DNA from 2 places in the Cytobacillus sp. FSL W7-1323 genome. Region 1 is predicted to be linked to the other one. Evidence: riboswitches for the same ligand, from Rfam matches in the RefSeq annotation. Region 1 holds a riboswitch; the other holds the start of a gene.
The links. Region 1 has a riboswitch for S-adenosylmethionine ahead of MKX67_RS19360 (methionine ABC transporter ATP-binding protein). Riboswitches for the same ligand answer to the same signal wherever they lie in the genome.

Region 2: linked by a shared signal. The riboswitch ahead of MKX67_RS07815 (LLM class flavin-dependent oxidoreductase) and the one ahead of MKX67_RS19360 (methionine ABC transporter ATP-binding protein) in region 1 are both predicted to bind S-adenosylmethionine.

What each region holds. Positions count from the first base shown of each region.
Region 1 is NZ_CP151998.1:3,812,380-3,816,587, reverse strand. It holds gene MKX67_RS19370 (hypothetical protein) at 1-200, shown strand, start outside; SAM riboswitch class I at 289-394, shown strand; gene MKX67_RS19365 (O-acetylhomoserine aminocarboxypropyltransferase/cysteine synthase family protein) at 475-1,791, shown strand; SAM riboswitch class I at 1,879-1,983, shown strand; gene MKX67_RS19360 (methionine ABC transporter ATP-binding protein) at 2,097-3,122, shown strand; gene MKX67_RS19355 (methionine ABC transporter permease) at 3,115-3,783, shown strand; gene MKX67_RS19350 (MetQ/NlpA family ABC transporter substrate-binding protein) at 3,797-4,208, shown strand, end outside.
Region 2 is NZ_CP151998.1:1,506,076-1,510,283, forward strand. It holds gene MKX67_RS07810 (fatty acid--CoA ligase family protein) at 148-1,707, shown strand; SAM riboswitch class I at 1,769-1,880, shown strand; gene MKX67_RS07815 (LLM class flavin-dependent oxidoreductase) at 2,039-3,436, shown strand; gene MKX67_RS07820 (MetQ/NlpA family ABC transporter substrate-binding protein) at 3,454-4,208, shown strand, end outside.

The DNA.
Region 1 (4,208 bases):
GTAAAAGGCTGCTAATTAAACATACTCGCCCATTGAAAAATTATCATATAAACATTCAAACTACTGCTGACCACTTTCATTCTTTGCTTCAAGGGCGTACGAGTCTAAAGAAACAAGTGGATGAAAAGCATATCATCCTTAAGTCGACTTTTAGACAATTATTAAAATTAGATGCCATTTTCGTATTAAATCAAAAATAATCATAAATACATCAAATGTCCTAAAAAAAGATTGACTTCCCAAAAAAAGGTTGTTATTCTATCCTTAGAATAATTAGAAAATTAAATATTCTTATCGAGAGTGGTGGAGGGACTGGCCCTATGAAACCCGGCAACCGGTTGTTTGATACACGGTGCTAATTCCAGCAGAGCATAAAAGCTCTGGTAGATAAGAAGAGATGATAAACCCTCTTCTTTGTGAAGAGGGTTTTTGGTCGTCTTTTCTTTCCAATTTAAAAAAGAGGAGAGATGTAAAATGGCAGAAAAAGAAAAGCAACTTCGATTTGAAACAATTGGTGTTCATGGTGGGCTAAAACCTGATCCAGTAACAGGGGCAAGAGCGGTCCCAATCTATCAAAATAATGCTTATCAATTCCAGAATACAGAGCATGCGCAAGACTTATTTGGCTTAAAAGAAACAGGATATATTTATTCTCGTATTCATAATCCAACGGTTACTGTGTTTGAGGAAAGAGTTGCATTGTTAGAAGGGGGAACAGGCGCATTAGCATTAGCAAGCGGGCAAGCAGCCATTTACTTAGCTCTTCTTAATATTGTTCAAGCGGGTGATGAAATTGTAGCTGCCTCTAATTTATATGGAGGTACATATAATTTATTTACAGTCACTTTACCAAAGTACGGCATCAACGTTAGGCTTATCGATATTAATAATGAAGAGGAACTACGAGCAGCAATCAATGAGAAGACACGAGCTGTATTTGCCGAAACCATTGGTAACCCGAGTTTACAAGTACTAGATATTGAAACAGTTTCAAATATCGCCCATGAACATGGTGTGCCGTTAGTGGTTGATAACACATTTGCAACTCCTTATCTATGTCGGCCGATTGAGCATGGCGCAGATATTGTTGTTCATTCTGCTACGAAATGGTTACTTGGGAATGGGACGACAATGGGGGGGATCATTGTTGACGGTGGTAAATTTGATTGGAACTCAGAGAAGTATCCAGGATTAAGTCAGCCGGATACAAGCTATAACGATTTAGTATATAGTGAGGCACTTGGCCCTGTAGCATATATTACTAAAGCGAGAGTGCAGCTTCTAAGAGATTTAGGTCCAGCACTAAGTGCACAAAGCGCCTTCCAATTTACGTTAGGTTTAGAAACGTTAACGGTTCGAATGAAAGAACATATTGCTAATACGAAAAAAATTGTGCAATATTTAAATAATCACTCTGCTGTTAATTGGGTACTTTATCCGGGCGATGACAACCATCCTAATAAAGAATTAGCAGACAAATATTTATCTAAAGGTGCAGGGGCAGTTGTCGTTTTTGGCATATCTGGTGGGCGTGAAGCAGGTGCGAAGGTTATTAATTCGGTTGAGCTGTTCGCACATGTAGCGAATGTAGGTGATGCAAAAAGTCTTATTATACATCCAGCAAGCACAACGCATCAACAACTTAATCAAGATGGGTTAAAACAAGCAGGTGTACCTGAAGACTTAATCCGATTATCAATTGGAATTGAAAATGTAGAAGATTTGATCGATGATCTTGAATCTGCTATTGAAGCGGCAACCGGTATTGCTTCATTAAATATAAGGGTCTAACAACTATTATTTCAGATTTGACACCTACTTCAATGACATGATACTATTACACAGGTACACAAAAAAATTCAATATATTCATAGTTTGCTCTTATTTAGAGAGGTGGAGGGAAGTGCCCTTTGAAGCCCGGCAACCGTCATTTAATTGAAATGGTGCCAATTCACTCAAAGCATTAGCTTTGAAAGATGAGAGAAAGGAATTTTCATAACAAGCCTTTCTGCTCATAAGCAGGAAGGCTTTTTTTATAAACAATGGATATGCTATAAATGTGTTGGTTTTTCTGGATTGAAGAGGTGAAGTATAAAATGATTTCAATAAAAGATGTAAAAAAGATTTTCTCAACGAAAAACGGGAAAGTAAATGCAGTAGACAATGTTAACCTCGAAATTAACGAGGGTGAAATATTCGGTGTAATCGGATACAGTGGTGCGGGTAAAAGTACATTGATTCGTATGTTAAATGGACTTGAAATCCCGACTGAAGGCGTTGTATCTGTAGCTGGGAATGAAGTTTCTCGCATAAAAGGTGCTAGCTTAAGAAAGGCTAGACAAGAAATAAGCATGATTTTCCAACATTTTAATTTATTGTGGTCTCGAACAGTACGAGAAAACATTGCGTTTCCATTAGAAATTGCTGGTGTACCTAAGAAAGCGCGACTAGAGAGAGTTAATGAATTAATTAAATTGGTTGGACTAGATGGTCGAGAGGATGCCTATCCCTCGCAATTAAGCGGTGGACAAAAACAGCGAGTAGGTATTGCTAGAGCACTTGCCAATAATCCTAAAGTACTGTTATGTGATGAGGCGACAAGTGCTCTAGATCCGCAAACAACTGATAGTATTCTCGACTTACTTGTTGATATTAATGAACGTTTAGGGTTAACTATTGTGTTAATTACGCATGAAATGCATGTCATTCGCAAGATTTGCCACCGTGTGGCTGTCATGGAAGGTGGAAGAATTGTTGAAATTGGCGAAGTGCTAGATGTGTTCCAAAAGCCAAAAGAACCTATTACGAAGCGATTTGTTCAACAAGTGACCGAACCGGAAGAAACGAAGGAAACGATTACACATTTACTGAGTGCTTATCCAAATGGCCAAATTGTTCAACTTGGATTTGTAGGTGGTTCAGCGGAACAACCATTAATCACAAACTTAATTCGCCACTACAATGTAACAGTGAATGTATTACAAGGAAAGATATCCCAAACACAAAGTGGCTCTTACGGTACCTTATTTATTCATATAGATGGAGAGTCGGATGAGGTTACCCGCGCGATTGAATATATTCATTCGCAGAAGGTTGGCGTGGAGGTGATTTCCCATGCTTAATGAATGGCTACCAAATGTGGATTGGGAAAGAATGTGGGAAGCAACAAAAGAAACTTTATATATGACAAGTATTTCTGTTATAGCCACGTTTATTTTAGGAATTATTCTTGGATTACTTTTGTTCTTAACCTCTAAAGGTAATATATGGCAAAATCAGCTAGTTAATAAGATCATTGCGGCATTCGTCAATGTCTTTCGATCCATTCCGTTTTTAATCTTGATTGTGTTATTAATCCCTTTCACAAAAATGATTTTAGGGACAATGATTGGTGAAAATGCAGCATTACCAGCACTCATTATTGGTGCAGCACCTTTCTATGCAAGAATGGTGGAAATTGGCTTACGTGAGATTGATAAAGGTGTCATTGAAGCCTCTAAATCGATGGGTGCAAAAACAAGTACAATTATATGGAAAGTACTCATCCCTGAATCTATGCCAGCGCTTGTTTCGGGTATTACCGTTACAGCGATTGCGCTAGTCGGATATACGGCAATGGCAGGTGTCATAGGTGCAGGAGGATTAGGGAACCTTGCCTACTTAGAAGGTTTCCAAAGAAGTAGATATGACGTTGTATGGATTGCAACGATTATTATCTTAATTATCGTGTTTATCATCCAAATGATTGGTGATTTGATTACTTCCAAACTAGACAAACGATAGGAGAGCTAAAAAAATGAAAAAATGGTTATCTGTTTTAATGATTGCAGCTGTTGTATTATTTATTGCTGCCTGTGGATCTTCAGATGAAGGTAGCGAAGGATCTGATGAAGGAACAAAAACATTAAAAATTGGGGCATCTAACGTACCGCATGCTGAAATCCTTAATGAAGCAAAACCTTTATTAGAAGAAAAAGGAATTGAGCTGGATATCACAACGTTCCAAGATTATATTGTACCGAACCAAGCGTTAGAGGGTGGCGATATTGATGCGAACTATTTCCAACATATCCCTTATTTAGAATCTCAAATGGCTGAAAATGATTATGATTTTGTTAATGCTGGTGGTGTTCATATCGAGCCAATTGGTGTTTATTCACAAGAATATGATAGCTTAGATGATCTTCCAGAAGGAGCAACAGTTATTA
Region 2 (4,208 bases), 2.3 Mb from region 1:
TTTATGCTTTTTATTTTATTTATAAAGAAAAAAATAGAGTAGATCTCCGTAGACTACTTGAATCCTGAAATTTCTTTTAATATAATAAATTTAGAAAATTTATATTATAAAAATGAATGACTATTCATTCAGAAAAGAGGGAGAAACTTGAATTTAACAAGTCAGCTTCACAAGATTGCCTTAGAAAATGGGGAAAAAAATGCGTATTATTTTATGGATCAAGCATGTACATACGCAAAGCTCGATGAACAAGTAACAAGGTTTGCATCAGGACTTTCGTCATTAGGTATTAAAGAAGGTGATCATATTGCCTTGCTACTTGGTAATTCGCCGCATTTTGTTATTAGTTTATATGGTGCGTTAAAGCTAGGGGCAAAGGTCATACCGATAAACCCTATCTATACGCCTGAAGAAATTGGCTATATTTTAAGAGATGGCGATGTAAAAGCGGTGATTATGCTTGAGCAATTATTACCATTAGCAGAAAAAATGCATCATTTATTAACAGATATTAAGCATTATATTGTCTGCGAAACCGGTCAAACAAGTGGACTTCCAGCTCTGGGAGATAAGTCGGTATTTCCTAAATTGAAATCGTTTTCAGAGCTTGTTTCCAATGGAGATGTAACATTTGTTGATGCAGATGTTACACCCGATGATGTCGCGATTATACTCTATACATCAGGAACAACAGGCAAACCTAAAGGAGCCATGTTAACTCATCGTAACCTGTATAGTAATGCGAGTGATGTCGCGGACTATTTGCAGATTAATGAACGTGACACGGTGATTACAACCTTACCTATGTTTCACGTGTTTTGCTTAACTGTTGCTTTGAATGCACCTCTGATAAGTGGAGCAACAATCTTAATAGACCCTAAATTTAGTCCGAAAGAAATTTTCCGTTTAGCGGAAAAATACAAGCCAACTGTTTTTGCCGGCGTGCCTACAATGTATAATTTTCTTTATCAATATCCTGAAGGCAACCCTGGTGTCTTCCAATCTATGAGATTATGTATTTCTGGAGGTGCTTCACTTCCTGTTGCATTGTTAGAAAATTTTGAGAAGAAATTCAATGTGGTTATTTCTGAAGGCTATGGCTTATCAGAAGCTTCTCCGGTCACATGCTTTAACCCACTAGATCGTCCACGGAAACCGGGGTCGATTGGCACATCTATTATTCATGTTGAAAATAAAGTAGTTAATGAATTAGGAGAAGAGGTCGCTGTAGGTGAAGTAGGGGAGCTTGTTGTGAAAGGCCCTAACGTTATGAAAGGATATTACAAAATGCCTGAAGAAACATCTGCCTGTTTAAAGGAAGATTGGTTATATACAGGTGACTTAGCTAAGAGGGACGAAGAAGGATACTTCTACATTGTTGACCGTAAGAAAGATATGATAATTGTTGGTGGCTATAATGTGTATCCAAGGGAAGTAGAAGAGGTTTTTTATGACCATCCTGACATTGTAGAAGCGGCTGTTTTAGGTGTACCTGATCAGAATACAGGAGAAAAAGTTTTAGCCTATATTGTACCTAAAACTGAAAATTTAACAGAGGCACATTTATTGACTTATTGTAAAGAAAAGTTAGCCAAATACAAAATTCCTTCCTCTATAGAATTTTTAGAAGAATTGCCGAAGAATACAACAGGAAAGATACTGCGACGTGCTCTTAAGAAAAAGGTACTAGAAAATCAGGAAGCATAAGTTAAAAAACATGTTGACAAAAGATTCTAAATATTTTAGAGTAACTATATCAATTAAATAACCACTATCTAGAGAGGTGGAGGGACTGGCCCTACGAAGCCTCGGCAACAGACTTAGCATTGCAAGTACTGTGCCAATTCCAGCAAGCTAGCATTTAGCTTGAAAGATAGGAAGAGAATGAAATATTTATGAGCGTACGTTACCTCTTCCTTTTTGGAAGAGGTTTTTTTATGGCTGATTGGACCACCAAAAGCGATAAACATTCTTAGCACAATTGATAAATACATTATTATGCTTCTTTTGTAGAAGTATTAGTGGAGGTAATGGCAGTATGAGTTATAAAAAACAAATGATATTGAATGCATTTGAAATGACAAGTGCAATGCACAATTCTCATGGGCTATGGAAGCATAAAGATTCCAAACGACATCGTGCCTATAAAGATATTAATTATTGGATGGAATTAGCCAAAACACTCGAGAAGGGAAAATTCGATGCTGTCTTTTTTGCGGATGTATTAGGTGTTTATGATACGTATAAAGAAAGTAAAGAACCTTCAATTAACGATGGATTACAGTTTCCTGTTAATGATGGGGCGTTTGTCATCCCTGCTATGGCAGCAGTGACAGAGCATCTGTCATTTGCATTAACGGTGAGTACAACATATGAGCCACCTTTTGGGCAGGCAAGACGGTTTTCCACATTAGATCATTTGACAAAAGGAAGAGTGGCATGGAATATCGTTACTTCTTATCTTCCTAATGCAGCAAGAAATTTTGGTTTCAAAGATATGATCAAACACGATAAGCGTTATGAAATTGCCGATGAATATATGGATGTCGTTTATAAACTGTGGGAATCAAGCTGGGAAGATGGAGCAGTGATAGAAGATACAGAACAAGGGGTATTAATCGACCGTAAGAAAATCCATGAAATTCACCATAAAGGAGAATATTTTGATGTCGAAGGACCGCATTTAACAGAACCGTCACAACAAAGAACACCTGTTTTATATCAAGCAGGGACTTCTCCTAAAGGACGTGCTTTTGCAGCAAAACATGCAGAATGTGTATTTGTAGGTGGGCCAACACCTGAAAGAGTAAGAAATTATACAGAGGATATTCGAAAACAAGCGGAAGAATATGGCAGGAATCCGGAAGATATTAAAATATTCACTTTCCTAACAGTCATCGTAGGTAAGACAACTGAAGAAGCGGAAGAGAAATTTGCTGAATACAACCAATTATGGAGTGCAGATGCAGCGAAAGCACAGTTTGGGGGCGCAAGCGGTTATAATGTTGCGGAATTTACAAAGGATGAGTTAGATAACCCATTTGAATTTAAAGCTACAGAGCATGGGCATTATAAAGCTGCTTCATTAACGAAAGATGCGAAGAAAAAACTATCGATTAAAGAAGCGATTTCAAAACTAGAAGGATTAGATAGAGACAATATAATTGTCGGCAATCCATCAGAAGTAGCAGACCAAATTCAATATCAGTTTGAAGCCTCTGGTGTCGATGGTTTTAATTTAAATCATTTAGTAACGCCAGCAGATTTGGAAGATTTTATTGAGCTTGTTATTCCGATTCTACAAGAACGTGGTTTATATAAAAAGGAATACAAAAAGGGTACGTTAAGAGAAAAGCTTTTTACTCATGGCTCGCCCCTTTTACCGAGTGGTCATCCAGGAAGTAAATATCGTAAAGGTGAAAAGATAAATAATTAAAATAAGAGGTGAAGGGTATGAGAAAAGTTTGGTTATTATTTTTTGTACTGACTGGTTGCACTGTTTTAAGTGCATGTGGGACATCAGGTTCATCCGGCGAAGAAAAGAAAGAGATGGTCTTAGGGGCGACAGTTCCTTATAGTGATATGCTTGAGCAAGGTGTAGCACCACTACTTGAGGAAAAAGGGTACAAAGTAGAAGTAAAGGAATTTAATGATTATGTTCAACCGAATATTGCTTTAGATAGTGGAGATTTGGATGGTAATTTATTTCAACATAAAGTGTACTTAGAGAATTTTAACACTGAAAAAGGGATGGATCTAGTAGATATTATTTCTGTTCCTACAGCTCCAATTGGTATTTATTCAGAAAAATTCAACTCCCTTGAAGAAGTGAAAGATGGCAGCACGATGGCCATTGCTAATGATCCTACAAACTTAGCGAGAGGATTAACAGTTGCGCGTGATGCTGGTTTAATAGAATTGAAAGATGATATAAACCCAGTCAATGCAACAGTAAATGATGTATTATCTAACCCGAAAAATTTGAAATTCCATGAAGTAGATGCAGCCCAACTGCCAAGGTCTCTTGAATCAGTTGATCTTGCTGCTGTTAATGGTAACTTTGCGGTTGCTGCAGGATTAGATTTAACAACAGCAATTTATCGGGATCAAATTCCTGAGGAAATCCAAAATAGGATTGTTGTTCGTAAAGAAGATAAGGACGCCCAAATGGCAAAGGATATCATTGAAGCCATAGAGTCGGAGGAATT